Regions from separate parts of the Agromyces sp. NPDC058136 genome, predicted to be linked through region 1. Evidence: predicted binding sites of a transcription regulator. Region 1 holds the regulator's gene; the other holds the start of a gene.
What was found. The regulator HrcA, encoded in region 1, represses chaperone genes, less so after heat shock. The targets are predictions, from matches to a motif close to TTNGCACTCGNNNNNNNCGAGTGCNAA.
Positions count from the first base shown of each region.

Region 2: groL (chaperonin GroEL) is a predicted target of HrcA. The motif match lies at 2,041-2,067, and genes of this name have one in related genera.

Region 1 is NZ_JBHVUA010000006.1:82,305-90,098, reverse strand. It holds gene lepA (translation elongation factor 4) at 1-397, shown strand, start outside; gene ACFVTX_RS16220 (DUF1990 family protein) at 403-1,053, shown strand; gene hemW (radical SAM family heme chaperone HemW) at 1,056-2,282, shown strand; gene ACFVTX_RS16210 (DUF4870 domain-containing protein) at 2,283-2,663, opposite strand; gene ACFVTX_RS16205 (DUF4870 domain-containing protein) at 2,785-3,201, opposite strand; gene hrcA (heat-inducible transcriptional repressor HrcA) at 3,380-4,402, shown strand; gene dnaJ (molecular chaperone DnaJ) at 4,454-5,554, shown strand; gene ACFVTX_RS16190 (16S rRNA (uracil(1498)-N(3))-methyltransferase) at 5,568-6,302, shown strand; gene ACFVTX_RS16185 (HIT domain-containing protein) at 6,327-6,689, shown strand; gene ACFVTX_RS16180 (PhoH family protein) at 6,757-7,776, shown strand; gene ybeY (rRNA maturation RNase YbeY) at 7,773-7,794, shown strand, end outside.
Region 2 is NZ_JBHVUA010000001.1:747,496-755,289, forward strand. It holds gene ACFVTX_RS03555 (hypothetical protein) at 1-228, opposite strand, end outside; gene groL (chaperonin GroEL) at 378-1,997, opposite strand; gene ACFVTX_RS03565 (DUF3048 domain-containing protein) at 2,163-3,218, opposite strand; gene ACFVTX_RS03570 (cold-shock protein) at 3,322-3,525, opposite strand; gene ACFVTX_RS03575 (LytR C-terminal domain-containing protein) at 3,730-4,287, opposite strand; gene ACFVTX_RS03580 (DUF3263 domain-containing protein) at 4,315-4,611, opposite strand; gene msrB (peptide-methionine (R)-S-oxide reductase MsrB) at 4,815-5,216, shown strand; gene ACFVTX_RS03590 (nitroreductase family protein) at 5,218-5,766, shown strand; gene ACFVTX_RS03595 (DMT family transporter) at 5,759-6,727, opposite strand; tRNA gene ACFVTX_RS03600 (tRNA-Thr) at 6,825-6,897, opposite strand; gene ACFVTX_RS03605 (DsbA family protein) at 6,987-7,794, opposite strand, start outside.

The sequences.
Region 1 (7,794 bases):
CGGCGACCAGGCGGCCGACCTCGTGAAGGTCGACATCCTGCTGCAGGGCGAGCAGGTCGACGCGTTCAGCGCGATCGTGCACCGTGAGAAGGCGTACGCGTACGGCGTGCTCATGACGGGGCGCCTCCGCGAGCTCATCCCGCGTCAGCAGTTCGAAGTGCCCATCCAGGCGGCGATCGGTGCGCGCATCATCGCGCGCGAGTCGATCCGCGCCATGCGCAAGGACGTTCTTGCCAAGTGCTACGGCGGTGACATCAGCCGCAAGCGCAAGCTCCTCGAGAAGCAGAAGGAGGGCAAGAAGCGCATGAAGATGGTGGGCCGCGTCGAGGTGCCCCAGGAGGCGTTCATCGCGGCGCTGAGCGGCGACACCGAGACGAAGAAGGACGCGAAGAAGTAGCGCGGATGTCTCGGAGAAGCACCTTCACGGATCAGTCGGTCACCTACGGGGCGATCGGCGCGACCCTCGACCCCGATTTCCTGCGCTACCCGCCGGCGGGTCTCCGGCCCGCGGAGGACGCGGTCCGACTCGGCTCGGGGCGTGATCGCTTCGACCGTTCGGCCGAGGCGCTCATGACGTGGGGCGTGCAGCGCGGTGCCGGATTCACCGTGAGCGACGTCTCGGCGGGCACCGGCGCGCAGTACCCGGGCATCGTCTTCGATCAGGGTGGCGCGCCGCTCTCAGACCAGCCGGCCCCGCGCACCGAAGACCGTTTCGGTGCCGACGGCACCCCGTACATCGCGCCCGGCATGACGGCGACGCTCGTGCGACGCGGCCGGTTCGGTGCCGTGAAGACCCCGGTGCTGGTGGTCTACGTCATCGACGAGCCGAACCGGATCGGCTTCGCCTACGGCACGACGGGCCACGGCCCCGAGACGGGCGAGGAGTCGTTCATCCTCGAGCATCGCGACGACGACACGGTGTGGCTCACGATCCGTTCGATCTTCGCGACGGCGGGCGGCGCGCGCAGCGTGCTCGCGCCGTTGACGCGCAAGCAGCGCCGCGAGCTCACCCGCGACGAGCTCCGGGCGCTGCACCCCGCGAGCGGCGCGTAGCCGTGGGCGCCGCGCTGCCGCTCGGCGACCCCGCACCCGCCGACGGGCTGCTGCCGCCCACAGCGGCCGAGGGCGCAGGCGAGCGCGCCTTCGGCGTGTACGTGCACGTGCCGTTCTGCCGGGTGCGCTGCGGCTACTGCGACTTCAACACCTATACCTCCGACGAGCTGCGGGGCGCGAAGCAGAGCGACTACGCCTCGCAGGCGATCGGCGAGATCCGGATGTCACGGGGTGTGCTCGAGGCATCCGGGCTGCCCGCCCGGGAAGCGCAGACGGTCTTCTTCGGCGGCGGCACCCCGACGCTGCTGCCCGCCGACGACCTCGTGGCGATGCTCGGCGCGGTCCGCGACGAGTTCGGCCTCGCGCCGGGCGCCGAGGTCACGACCGAGGCGAATCCCGACTCCGTCGGGCCCGACGACCTCGTTCGGCTCGCCGAGGGCGGCTTCACCCGGGTGTCGTTCGGCATGCAGTCGGCGGTCCCGCACGTGCTCGCCGCGCTCGATCGTACGCACGACCCGGCGAGGGTGCCCCTCGTCGTGGGCTGGGCGCGCGACGCGGGGCTCGCGGTGAGCCTCGACCTCATCTACGGCACGCCGGGGGAGTCGCTCGACGACTGGCGCACGAGCGTCGAGCACGTCATCGCGCAGCGCCCCGACCACGTGAGCGCCTACGCGCTCATCGTCGAGGAGGGCACGAAGCTCGCCAGGCAGATCCGCCGAGGCGAGCTCGCCGAGCCCTCCGACGACCTCGAGGCCGACATGTACGAGTTCGTCGACGAGCAGCTCGCGGCGGCCGGGTACGAGTGGTACGAGGTGAGCAACTGGGCTTCGAGCCCGGCGCAGCGCTCCCGCCACAACCTCGGCTACTGGCGGGGCGACGACTGGTGGGGCGTCGGCCCCGGCGCGCACAGCCACGTCGGCGGGGTGCGCTGGTGGAACGCGAAGCATCCCTCGGCCTACGCCGACCGCATCGCCGCTGGGGTCTCGCCCGCGGTGGGGCGCGAGGTGCTCGACGGGCCGACCCGCGAGACCGAGCGGGTGCTGCTCCGCGCCCGCATCCGCGAGGGACTCGAGATCTCCTCGCTGCAGACCGGCGGCCGGCACGCCGTCGCGGCCCTCATCGCCGACGAACTGGTGGACGCGAAAGCCGCCCTCTCGGGAGTGCTGACACTCACCAGGAGAGGGCGGCTTCTGGCCGACGCGGTCGTCAGGCAGCTGCTCGAAAGCTGATCAGCTCACGAACTTGATCGCGAGCGGGTACGTGTACGGCTCGCCCTTGTTCGCGGCGATCGCGGCGATGATGCAGAAGACGATGTTCAGCACCCACACGGCGGGGTAGAGCAGGAAGCCGATGAAGACGAACATCAGCAGGCCGCTCACGACGTACGCGATGAGGACCGTCAGCTGGAAGTTCAGCGCCGTCGCGGAATGGCCGCGGATGAAGGGGCCCTTGTCCTTCAGGACGAGGTAGCCGATGAGCGCGGGCAGGAAGTTGAAGATCGCCCCGCCGATGTGGATGAGCGTGGCCCAGAGCTTCTCGTCGGAGGGGCTCAGCGGCTGGCTCTGCTGGTAGGGGTTCGCCGGCGGGGGAGGCGGGGTGGCGTCGGACATTGAGGTCTCCTTGCTCGGTCGCCCGAAGGCGAGGCTCGTTCAACTGTTCATGCTGGCACAGCAGAGCGCGCCGCGGGAAGAGCCCCGCGGCGCGCTCGGAAGCCGAAGCCTCGGCGATCAGCTACTTGATGAGGCGGATCGCGAAGGGGTAGCGGTAGTGGTTGCCGTCCTTCGCCTTGAGGAAGCCCTGGATCGAGAAGACGATCACGATGACCCAGAGGGCGAGCGGGAGGATCCACCCGATGAGCGCCCAGAAGCCGAAGGTGACGGCGGTGAGGACGGAGTTGACGATGAGGATCGCGACGTAGGCGATCGCGGCGGTGATCTGGAAGTTCACGGCCTCCTTCGCCTCGACGTCGGTGAGGCGGCCGCGCTCCTTGAACACGAGCCAGATGATGAGGGAGGGCAGGAAGCCGAGGATGCCGCCGAGGTGGGCGAAGGAGGCCCACTGGTTGTCCTGCTCCTGGGTGAGTGCGGCGCCGGCGGGCTGCTGCGGCTGGGCGTTCGGGTCGGGGTACTGAGCGTTGGGCTCGGTCATGTCGGGCCTTTCGGGCTTCGTGTTCGGGGCAGGGGCGGGTCGCCGTCGGGTTCGACGCGCGGAACATCCATACGGTAGCGAAGCGAACCGCCCGCGGCAACGGCTCGGTCGCAGGATGTCGCGATATGATTAGCAGTCAGTCAGATCGAGTGCTAAGTCGTCGGGAAAGGAGCGGGGCATGGCCTCAGAACGCAGTCTCGCGGTGCTTCGGGCGATCGTGCAGGACTACGTGGCGTCGCGCGAACCCGTCGGCTCCAAGACGATCGTCGAACGGCACGCCTTCGGCGTCTCCGCCGCGACGATCCGCAACGACATGGCCCTGCTCGAAGAAGAAGAGCTGATCGCGGCTCCGCACACCTCCTCGGGGCGCATCCCGACCGACAAGGGGTACCGCGTCTTCGTCGACCAGCTGACCGAGGTGCGTCCCCTGAGCTCGGCGCAGCGCCAGGCGATCGAGACCTTCCTCGGCGAGTCGAGCGATCTCGACGAACTCCTCGCGCGCACCGTCCGGCTCATCTCGCAGCTGACGAAGCAGCTCGCCGTGGTCCAGTATCCGAGCTTCGCCGGCGCCCGCGTGCGCCACGTCGAGCTCGTCTCGCTCGCGCCGAACCGGGTGCTGTGCATCCTCATCGCCGATTCTGGCCAGGTCGAGCAGCGGCTCGCCGAGCTCGAACAGCCGGTCGACGAGTCGACGCTCGCCGAGCTGCGGCAGCGATTGAACGAGCTCGTCGCCGGCGCCACCATGACGGAGGCCACGGGGCGGCTCTCGGGCGAGATCGACGCCGTCGATCCGCGGCACGCCGCGGTGCTGCACACGCTCGCCGCGACCCTCGCCGAGCAGGCACGGGTGCAGCGCAGCGATCGGCTCGTCGTCGCGGGCGCGGCGAATCTCGTGCGTACCGAGCAGGACTTCGCCGGCTCCATCCTCGGCGTGATCGAGGCCATCGAAGAGCAGGTCGTGCTGCTGAAGCTGTTCGGCGAGATGTCGGGCGACGAGCACGCCGTCGCGGTGCGCATCGGCCGAGAGAACGCCTCGTTCGGGCTCGGCGAGACCTCGATCGTCACGAGCGCCTTCGAGATCCCCGGTCGCGACGTCTCGCGTCTCGGCATCGTCGGGCCCACCCGTATGGACTACTCCAACAGCATGGCCGCGGTCCGCGCGGTCGCCCGCTACCTCTCCCGCACGCTCGGCGAGAGCTGACCTTCCGCCCGCCGTCCGACGGGCATCCGCAATCGAAAGGACAAGCCCTCCGTGGCCGACCACTACGAGGTCCTCGGTGTCTCGCGCGAAGCGACGCCCGACGAGATCAAGAAGGCGTACCGTCGCCTCGCTCGCGAACTCCACCCCGACGTGAACCCCGGTGCGGAGGCATCCGAGCGATTCAAAGAGGTGACGCACGCGTACGACGTGCTCTCCGACCCGAAGCAGCGTCAGCAGTACGACCTCGGCGGTCAGGGAGGCGGCTTCGGCGGCCAGAACTTCGGGGGCTTCGGCGACATCTTCGAGACCTTCTTCGGCGCCGGCCAGCAGAGCCGGGGGCCGCGGTCGCGCCGCGAGCGCGGACAGGACGCGCTGATCCGCGTCGAGGTCGGCCTCGACGAGGTGATCTTCGGCACCCACCGCGACATCGAGGTCGACACGGCTGTCCGCTGCGAGACCTGTCAGGGTTCGTGCTGCGCGCCCGGCACCTCGCCGGTCACCTGCGACATCTGCCACGGCAGCGGGCAGATCCAGCGCCAGGTGCGTTCGCTGCTCGGCAACGTGATGACCTCGAGCCCGTGCGGCACCTGCCGCGGCTACGGCACGATCATCGCGACGCCGTGCGTCACCTGCCAGGGGCAGGGGCGCGTCCGCGCGCGTCGCACGGTGCCCGTCGACATCCCCGCGGGCGTCGACACCGGGGTGCGTCTGCAGATGCCCGGCTCCGGCGAGGCCGGCCCCGCGGGCGGCCCGAACGGCGATCTCTACCTCGAGATGAAGGTCAAGAACCACGACGTCTTCAGTCGCAACGGCGACGACCTGCTCGCGACTCTCGAGGTCGCGATGGCCGACGCGATCCTCGGCACGACCGCCACGATCCCCGCGCTCGACGGCGACGTCGAGGTCGAGGTGAAGGCGGGCGTGCAGAGCGGCGAGATCCTCACCGTCCGCGACCGCGGCGTGACGCGCCTGCGCGGCAACGGCCGCGGCGATCTCAAGATCGGCGTGCAGGTCGTCACCCCGACGAAGCTCTCGTCGAAGGAGCGCGACCTCATCTCGCAGTTCGCCGCATCGAAGAAGTCGCCTGCGCCCGAACTGAGCCACTTCCAGCAGGGGCTGTTCGCGCGACTCCGCGACCGGTTCCTCGGCTGAGCCGGAGGCCACGGTGAGCAGCCTCTACCTCGACGAGTCGCTCGACCTCGGGACCCTCGCGCCGGGCGCCGAACTCCGGCTCGCGGGCGATGAGGCGCGTCACGCGGTGACGGTGGCCCGGGTGCGCCCGGGCGAGCGGATCTCCATCGGCGACGGACGCGGCGTCGTGGTGCGCGGGCAGGTCGTCGCGACCGAGCCGCGCGCCCTCACCCTGCTCGCCGACGAGGTGCTCGTCGAGGAGCGGCCCGAGGTGTCGCTCATCCTCGTGCAGGCGCTCGCGAAGGGCGACCGCGACGAGCTCGCCGTGCAGGCGGCGACCGAACTCGGAGTCGACGCGGTGATCCCGTGGGCGGCCGCGCGGTCGGTCTCCCGCTGGGAGGGCCCGAAGGCCGAGAAGGGCCGGGCACGCTGGGCGACCATCGTGCGCGAAGCCGTCAAGCAGTCGATCCGCTCGTGGCTGCCCGAGGTCGCGCCCGTCGCGACGACGGCGCAGCTCCCCGCGCGCCTCGACGGTGCGCGCGTGCTGCTGCTCGAGCCGAGCGCGACGACCCCGCTCTCCGAGCTCCGCCCCGACGGGCGCGACCTCGCGCTCGTCGTCGGCCCCGAGGGCGGCATCGCCCCCGAAGAGCTCGCGAAGCTCGAGGCGGCCGGCGCCGAGCGCGTGCGCCTCGGTGCCTCGGTGCTGCGCACCTCGACCGCAGGTCCCGCCGCGATCGCCGTGCTGAACGCGGCGCTCGGGCGGTGGTAGCCGATCGCTCGCTACGATGGACAGATGACCGACTCGCCCGCTGAACCGACCGTCTTCGAACGCATCGTCGCGCGCGAGATCCCCGCCCGCATCGTCGCCGAGACCGACCGGGTCATCGCGTTCCACGACATCGCGCCGAAGGCTCCCGTGCACGTCGTCGTCACGACGAAGACGGCCGGCTACCGCGACGTCGTCGAGCTCGCCGCGGGCGACCCGGCGCTGCTCGCCGAGCTCGTCGCGGTCGCGCAGGGCATCGCGGCCGAGCTGGCCGACGGCGAGTTCCGGCTCGTGTTCAACACCGGGGCATCCGCCGGTCAGACCGTCTTCCACGTGCACGCGCACGTCCTGGCCGGCGGCCTCGAGGAGGGCACGCTTGCCGGAGCCTGAACCGATCGACGCCGATGCGCCCGAGACGGGCGCCGACGAAGAGCGCCTCCGCATCGACGGGGTGGCGATGGTGCGACTGCTCGGCCCGCAGGACCGACTGCTCACGACCATCCAGCGCGAGTACCCCGGGGTCGAGGTGCACGTGCGCGGCAACGAGATCTCGATCCGCGGCGAGGCCGAGGCGCGCCGCACGGTGCGCCGCCTCATCGAGGAGCTGCTCGAACTCGTCCGCAACGACCAGGACCCGACCCCGACCGAAGTGAGGAGCTCAGCCCGCATGCTCGACGCCGATCCCGACGCGAAGCCGTCCGAACTGCTCGGCCAGGTCATCGTCTCCAGCCGCGGCAAGACGATCCGGCCGAAGACCGAGGGCCAGCGCGCCTACGTCGACGCGATCGACGAGCACACCATCGTCTTCGGCATCGGCCCCGCCGGCACCGGAAAGACGTATCTCGCCATGGCGAAGGCCGTGCAGGCGCTGCAGCGCAAAGAGGTCAGCCGCATCATCCTCACCCGCCCCGCCGTCGAGGCGGGGGAGCGGCTCGGGTTCCTGCCCGGCACCCTGACCGACAAGATCGACCCGTACCTGCGCCCGCTCTACGACGCGCTCAACGAGATGATGGACCCGGAATTGGTGCCGAAGCTCCTCGCAGCCGGCACGGTCGAGGTCGCCCCGCTCGCGTACATGCGCGGCCGCACGCTCAACGACTCGTTCGTCGTGCTCGACGAGGCGCAGAACACGACGCCCGAGCAGATGAAGATGTTCCTGACCCGCCTCGGGTTCGGCTCGAAGATGGTCGTCACCGGCGACGTCACCCAGGTCGACCTGCCTGGCGGGGCGTCGGGCCTGCGGCTCGTGACCCGCATCCTCGACCGCATCGACGACATCCACTTCGCCCGGCTCACGAGCGACGACGTCGTCCGCCACACCCTCGTCGGCCGCATCGTCGACGCCTACACCGAGTTCGACCAGCGGCAGCAGGCCCAGCGCTTCGAGCGCGCCGAGGCCCGCGAGTTCGCGAACCGCGCCGAGCGGCGCGGACACGCCGGTCCCCGCGACCACCTGCCGAGAAGGGGCACGTCTTGAGCATCGAGATCAACAACG
Region 2 (7,794 bases), on a different contig from region 1:
GCCGTCGCCGAGGAAGGCTTGGAGCGACGCCGTCGGGAGGAGATCCTCGCACCCGGCAGCGAAGCGGGGCGTCGGTGCGTCGACTGGTACGGGCTCAGCCGAGACGCTCGGGCTCGGCGTCGGGACGACAGTGGGCGACGGCGGCTCGGCGACGCAGGCGGCGAGGAGCGCGACAGTGGAAGCGGCGATGACGAGGGTGAGCCATCGTCGAGGTTCGGGTCTCGACATGTGGTCAGCGTATCGGTCGGACGGGGCGTGCCAGGGCAACGTTCCGACAACGGCTCGGCGCACGTTCTGCGGCGTGCACGGAGCATCCACGCACGACGAAGGGCGCCTCCCGGAGGAGGCGCCCTTCGCGCGTTGTGCTGGAGACCTGCTTAGAAGTCCATGCCACCCGTGGGGTCGCCGGCCGGAACCGGGTTCTTCTCGGGCTTGTCGGCGACGACGGCCTCGGTGGTGAGGAAGAGGCCGGCGATCGACGCAGCGTTGAGCAGCGCCGAACGGGTCACCTTCACCGGGTCGTTGATGCCCGCAGCGAGCATGTCGACGTACTCGCCGGTCGCGGCGTTGAGGCCCTGGCCGACGGGGAGGTTGCGCACGCGGTCGACCACGACGCCCGGCTCGAGGCCGGCGTTGAGGGCGATCTGCTTGAGCGGGGCGTCGATGGCGACCTTGACGATGTTCGCGCCGGTCGCCTCGTCGCCCGAGAGCTCGAGCTTCTCGAAGGCGGTCTTGCCGGCCTGGATGAGCGCGACGCCACCACCGGCGACGATGCCCTCCTCGACGGCGGCCTTCGCGTTGCGGACGGCGTCCTCGATGCGGTGCTTGCGCTCCTTGAGCTCGACCTCGGTGGCCGCGCCCGCCTTGATGACGGCGACGCCGCCGGCGAGCTTCGCGAGGCGCTCCTGGAGCTTCTCTCGGTCGTAGTCGCTGTCCGTGTTGTCGATCTCCTTGCGGATCTGCGCGACACGGCCGGCGATGGCCTCCTCGTCACCGGCACCCTCGACGATGGTCGTCTCGTCCTTGGTGATGATGACCTTGCGGGCCTGGCCGAGCAGGTCGAGGGTGACGTTCTCGAGCTTGAGGCCGACCTCCTCCGAGATGACCTGGCCGCCGGTGAGGATCGCGATGTCCTGGAGCTGCGCCTTGCGACGGTCGCCGAAGCCGGGGGCCTTGACGGCGACCGACTTGAAGATGCCGCGGATCTTGTTGACGATCAGGGTCGCGAGCGCCTCGCCGTCGACGTCCTCAGCGATGATGAGCAGCTGCTTGCCGGTCTGGATCACCTTGTCGACGATGGGCAGCAGGTCCTTGATGTTCGAGACCTTGCCGTTGACGATCAGGATGTAGGGGTCTTCGAAGACCGCTTCCTGGCGCTCGGGGTCGGTGACGAAGTACGCCGACAGGTAGCCCTTGTCGAAGCGCATGCCCTCGGTCAGCTCGAGCTCGGTGCCGAAGGTGTTCGACTCCTCGACGGTGACGACGCCCTCCTTGCCGACCTTGTCGATCGCCTCGGCGATGAGCGCGCCGATCTGCTCGTCGGCGGCCGAGATCGAGGCGGTGGCGGCGATCTCTTCCTTCGTCTCGACGTCCTTCGCGTTGGCGAGGAGCTCGGCCTCGACGGCCTGGACGGCCTTCTCGATGCCGCGCTTCAGCGAGATGGGGTCGGCGCCTGCGGCGACGTTGCGGAGGCCCTCGCGCACGAGCGCCTGGGCGAGCACGACCGAGGTCGTGGTGCCGTCGCCGGCGACGTCGTCGGTCTTCTTCGCGACCTCCTTGACGAGCTCGGCGCCGATCTTCTCGTACGGGTCGTCGAGCTCGATCTCCTTCGCGATCGACACGCCGTCGTTCGTGATGGTGGGGGCGCCCCACTTCTTCTCGAGGACGACGTTGCGGCCGCGCGGGCCGAGGGTCACCTTGACGGCGTCGGCGAGCGTGTTGAGGCCGCGCTCGAGACCGCGACGGGCCTCCTCATCGAAAGCAATGATCTTTGCCATGTGTGTTTCTCGTCCCTTCTCGGACGTTTCAAAGATTCGTGATTTAGCACTCAAATCGCGCGAGTGCTAAATCGATTCTGGCACTCGACCGCCCCGAGTGCAAGCGAGCAGGACGGCCCCGTGCACGCCGAGCGCGAACACCGCCGGCTCCGCCGCAGCCCGGGTTCAGGGCGCGAACGACACCGCGCCCTCCTGGGGCACGAGCTCGATCCAGGTGTTCCCCGGAGCGAGGCGCAGGGGCGAGCCGTCATCGGCCGTGAGCACGATCGGCGACGTCTGGGCGTCCTTCGTCCAGGTACCGTGCGCGGTGCGGCCGCCGACCGAGACCCAGGCCTCCCCCGAGCCGATGAGCACCGTCTTGGGCACCTCGCCGTACGTCCAGTCGATGCCGACGCGCAGCGTCACGACGTTCGTCGCCCGAACGCGCTCCCCGCTCGCCTCGAGGTCGGGGGCACCGTCCTGCGAGCGCAACCACGACGAGGTGGCGGCGTCCCAGTCCCAGCTCGGCATGCGCCCCTCCGCGAAGACGAGCCCGAGGTGCGAGGTGGGCGCGGCGGCGAGCGCCGGGTCCGCCAGCGGATCGGCGGTGCCGTAGTCGAACTGCACGGGCGGCGGGGCGAGCGCCGCGTTCCGCGCCATCGTCTCGGTCGCGTCAAGGATCACATCGTGGGGGCCGGGCCGCTCGTCGGCGCGGGAGAAGAGCCCGGTGTCGTCGAAGTCGAAGACGACGTTCACGAGCGGCGTCGCCATCATCATGTCGACGAACAGCTCCTGGCCGCCCGAGTAGGCGATGATCCCGCCGAGCGGGGAGGCGATGTCGGGGTCCATCGGCCGGATGGAGCGGATCGGCCCGATCTCGTCGGGCACATCGGAGTGCCAGACCGCGAGGTAGCGCGTGAGCCCGCCCTCGACCAGTTCCTCGAAGACCAGGTCGGTGCGGTTCAACGCGATCTGCGGCCGTGCCTCCTCATGGTTGTCGATCTTGGCGGCGAGCGAGGGATGCTCCGGCGTCCCCGCGGCGGCAGGTGCGCCCCGCAGCGGGGAGAACACCACCGGCGTCGGCTGCGAGCTGCCGACCGGCCGGTGCGTCGCGGTGGCCGACGGCGACGCGCTCGGCTCGGGCGGCGCCTCCTGGCAGCCGACGAGGAGCAGCATCGCGGCGGCGAGCACGGCGAAGACGACCCCGCGCCGAGGGGAGGACCCGTTGACCCCCGTGACCATGGCCACATGCTAGCCATCCGTCCGGGCCGGAGGAACCGAATCGGGCCGGACACGCCGAACGCGCCGTCGGAGGGACGACGGCGCGTTCAGAGCTGTGCTGCGCTCAGGCGGGACGGACGGCCTCGGCCTGCGGCCCCTTCGATCCGGTGCCGACCTCGAAGACGACCTGCTGGCCCTCTTCGAGCACCTTGTACCCGGCCATGTCGATGGCGGAGTAGTGGACGAAGACGTCCTGGCCATCACCGTCGACGGTGATGAACCCGTATCCCTTTTCAGCGTTGAACCACTTGACGGTTCCGTTCGCCATGCGTTGCTCCCATGTTGCGGTGTGTGGATCAGCACGTGCCTGTCGCCTGTACCGGGTCGCACTCGGCACCGGCGGACGGGGCACCTGAGGTGCCGGACGTGCACACGGGCTCGGGCGACCAACACCAGATAGTCACACCGCGCGACCCCGACGCAAGGGGGTTCGCGTCACGAATGGTCGCAGAATGGCAACGATTCGGTCGGCTCAGCCGGCGGGGGCGGCGCCCGTCGCCTGCGCGAAGTCGGAGCCGAGCACCAGGACGAGCGGCGTGCCCGTCGCAGCGAAGCTCTCGGAGAGGCGGACGTCGGCCTCGGGGATCACGCTCGCGACGCCGCGCGCGGCGCCCTCGAGGTCGGGGGTCGCGTAGTAGACGACCGTCTCGGTGAGGTCGTTCGTGCTCGCGTTGGCCGTGGCGTCCACCGGCACGCCGCCGGCCGTCAGCATGTCCTGGGCGTTGGCCGCGAGCCCCGCGGTCGTGGTGCCGTTGAGCACGGTCACCTTGAGGTCGGGCGCGATGGTGGGTTCGGCGGTCGCGACCGGCGCCTGCGTCTCGACCGGGTCGGGCCCGCTCGCGACGTTCAGCCGTTCGTTGAACACCATGACGCCCGCGATGCCGACGCCCGCGAGCACGACGGTCGCGAGCGCCGCCCAGCCGAAGCGGATCCACTTCGCACCGCGCCGCGCGGGCGCACGGTGCGCACCGACCCGATCGATGCCGTGCGGGATCGAGTCGAAACGATCGCGAGGGAACTTCTGCGCCATGGGATCCAGATCGGGTCGGGGCCGGGCTCAGTCGAGCGGGCGGCCGAGGGGAATCGAACGACGGGAACGAGCGACGCGGCGCGCCGAACGCATCCGCTGCAGCCGCTTGACGAGCATCGGATCGTGGCGGAGCGCCGCAGGCGAGTCGATGAGCTCGCCGAGGATCCGATAGTAGCGGGCCGCCGAGATGCCGAACTCGGCGCGGATCGCCTCGGCCTTGCGCGCAGGCTGCTGCCAGGCGCGCCCCTCGAAGGCGAGCACACGGAGCTGGCGATCGTCGAGGCCGACGTCGTCGGGGCGGTCGGGCACGCGCTCCGCGCTCATCCCGCACCTCCCGTCACGACGGCCGTCCGACCGTCTGCAGCACATCCTAGAGAACGCCCGCCGGGAGTGCGCCGAGTGTTCGCGGCGTGTGCCGCAGCGCGGAACAGACGGCCGCGCAGCGGCGTTGCATCCGTTGTGCGCGATCGCCGCGCCGAGAAGCTGCGACGATGGATGCGTCGTCCGCGACCCCGAGAGGAGCCCCCATGTCCTACCCAGTGAACAAGAGCGATGCCGAGTGGCGTGCCGAGCTGGGCGACGCGCAGTTCGCGGTGCTCCGCGAGGCCGCGACCGAGCGCCCCTGGACGGGCGAGCTGCTCGACGAGGAGCGCGCCGGCGTCTACAACTGCGCGGCGTGCAACGCCGAGCTCTTCAAGAGCGGCACGAAGTTCGACTCGGGCTGCGGCTGGCCGAGCTTCTACGAGTCGGTCCGGCCCGAGGCGGTCGAGCTCATCGAGGACCGCACCCTCGGCATGGTGCGCACCGAGGTGCGCTGCGCGAACTGCGGCTCGCACCTCGGGCACGTGTTCCCCGACGGGTTCGGCACCCCCACGGGCGACCGCTACTGCATGAACTCGCTCGCCCTCGGCTTCACGCCCGAGTCCTGAGGTGGCGTCGGTTCGCGAGGCGGCGCTCGCCCGGCGCTCGGCCCCCAAGGTGACGGATGCCTCGCCGAGCGACGCGGAGCTCCTCGAGCTCCTCGGCGTCGCCGAACGGGTCGCCGACCATGCGGCCCTCCGGCCCTGGCGGACGATCGCGTTGCGGGGCGCCGCCCGCGAACGGCTCGGCGCGGCCCTCGTGGCCGCGTCGGGTTTCGAGGGCGAAGCGTCCAAGAAGCTCGCGGCGAAGCCGCTGCGCGCGCCGCTCGTCATCGCCCTCGTGTTCACCCCGCGATGGCACCCGAAGGCGCCCGAGTGGGAGCAGCTCGTCGCCGCCGCGGGCGTCGGGCATCTGCTCAGCCTGCTCCTCGACGAGGCCGGGTGGGGCGTCATGTGGCGGACGGGGCCGTTCACGAGGCATCCGGCCGTCGCGGAGATGCACGAGCTCGCGCCCGGCGAGCAACTGCTCGGCTGGCTCTACGTGGGCGGGCGACCCGAGCGCGGGCGGCCCGCGCGCCCCGCCGAACGCCCTGCGCCGCGGTTCGGCTCGCTCAGCTGAGCGGGGCGTCGGCCTCGGCGTCCGCGTCGGGGGCGCGATGCCGGTGGCGCGACCAGCGGATCGAGGCGACCGCCACCGCGGCGACGGCGAGCACCGTGCCGCCGATGGTCGCGGCGTCGACCGGGCGGCCCGTCGGCACGAACAGGTCGAGCGCGAGCGCGCCCGCGAGCTGCCCCGCCACCCCGCAGAGGGCGAGCAGCAGCACGCCGATGACGCGCACCACGAGCGCCTGACCGGCGATGAAGATGCAGCCGATCGCCCCGCCCAGGTAGAGCCACGGCTCGCTCGGCAGCCGTTCGGGCCATCCTTCGATCGCCGCGTGCCCGAGCATGACCACGACGAGGGCGACGGTGCCGACGGCGAAGTTGCCGAACGCCGCAGTGAGCGCGCTGTCGGCCTCGACCTTCACCCGCCCGTTGACCGCCTGCTGCCAGCCGACGCCGAGCCCCGCCGTGAACGGGAACAGCATCACGAGGAGCGGCACGTCGTGCGCGAGCTGCGCCGACACCGCCCATCCGATCGCGACGAGCGCGAGCACCGCGCCGAGCACCCGCATCGGCGTGAGCGGGCGGCGACCGCCCGGGCCGAGCCCGACGACGTCGAACACGATGCCGCCGACCGTCTGGCCCGCGACGATCGCGACGGTGAACATCGCGACGCCGAGCACCCCGGCAGACAGCCCCTGCGTGATGACGAACCAGGCTCCGGCGAGGCCGCCGAGCACCATCCACCACGCGAGACGGCCGCTGCGCAGGCCTGCGACGACCCTGCCGACGCCCTCGCGCCCGGGCCGCCACACCGTGAGCGCGACGCTCAGGATGACGAGCCCGGAGCCGAACGAGATCGCGGCGGCCGTGTACGGGTCGTCGAGCTCGGCCGCGAGCTGCCCGTTGACCCGCGACTGCAGCGCGGTGCCCGCACCGAACACGACGGCGAGCACGATCGCGACCCAGACGGGCATGCGGGTGCGCTCGACATGCGGATGGACATGGGCGTGGCGGTGGGCGGGGCCGTGCGAAACGTCGCCGGGCCGCCCGCCGGGGATCTCTTCGGTCAAGAGCCGGCTGCGGGACTCGAACCCGCAACCACCGCTTTACAAGAGCGGTGCGCTACCAATTGCGCCAAGCCGGCCTGGGGCGGATGCCCCGCCGGACATCCTACCCGGCTGGGACGACGAAGGCCCGGCGCGAACGCCGGGCCCTCGTCGGGATGCCTCGTGACTACGACGCGGGCGTCGGAGTGGGGGTCGGCGACGGCGTCGAGGTCGACTCCGAGAACGCCTCGCCCGTCGCCTGGAGGACGAAGGACTGGAACTCGGCCGGGTCGGTGAGCGAGCCCACGTACTGCTTGCCGTTCACGAGCACGGTCGGGGTGCCCTTGATCGACTCGAGGTCGGAGTTCGGCACGGGCTGCGTCAGGGCGCGCTCGGTCGCGTTGTTGACCCAGCCGTGGAACTGCTTGGAGTCGATGCACTCGTTGATCGACGAAGCGCCGCCCGCCTCCTTCACGAAGCCCTTGAGCTCGTCGTTGGTGAGGCCGGTCGAGCCCTCCTCGGGCTGGTTCGCGAACAGCAGCGCGTTGAAGTCGAGGAACGTCTCGGGCGAGTTGTCGGCGACGCAGGCGGCCGCGTTGGCGGCGCGCAGCGAGTACTGGGTGCCCGCCGAGCGGTTCGTGAGGATCGCGAGCGGGTGCGTCTCGAGGGTCGCAGCGCCCTGCTCGACCATCTTGCGGATGGCGTCGCCGTTCGTGTTCTCGAAGTCGCCGCAGAAGGGGCAGAGGTAGTCGACGTAGACGACGATGTTCGCGACGGTGCCGCTGTCGTCCTGCTCGGTCGGGATGGGATCGGCGTCGGCGGCGAGCGCCTTCGTCTCGACGGGGGTGACGACGCCGTCGACCCCGGTGAGGAGGATGCCGTTGCTCGCCATGTTGGCGGGGCCGGGGCCCGCGGGCTTCGTGTTCTGCACGACGACGCCGATGACCAGGCCGATCACGAGCACGACGGCGACGGTGACGCCGCCGATCAGGAAG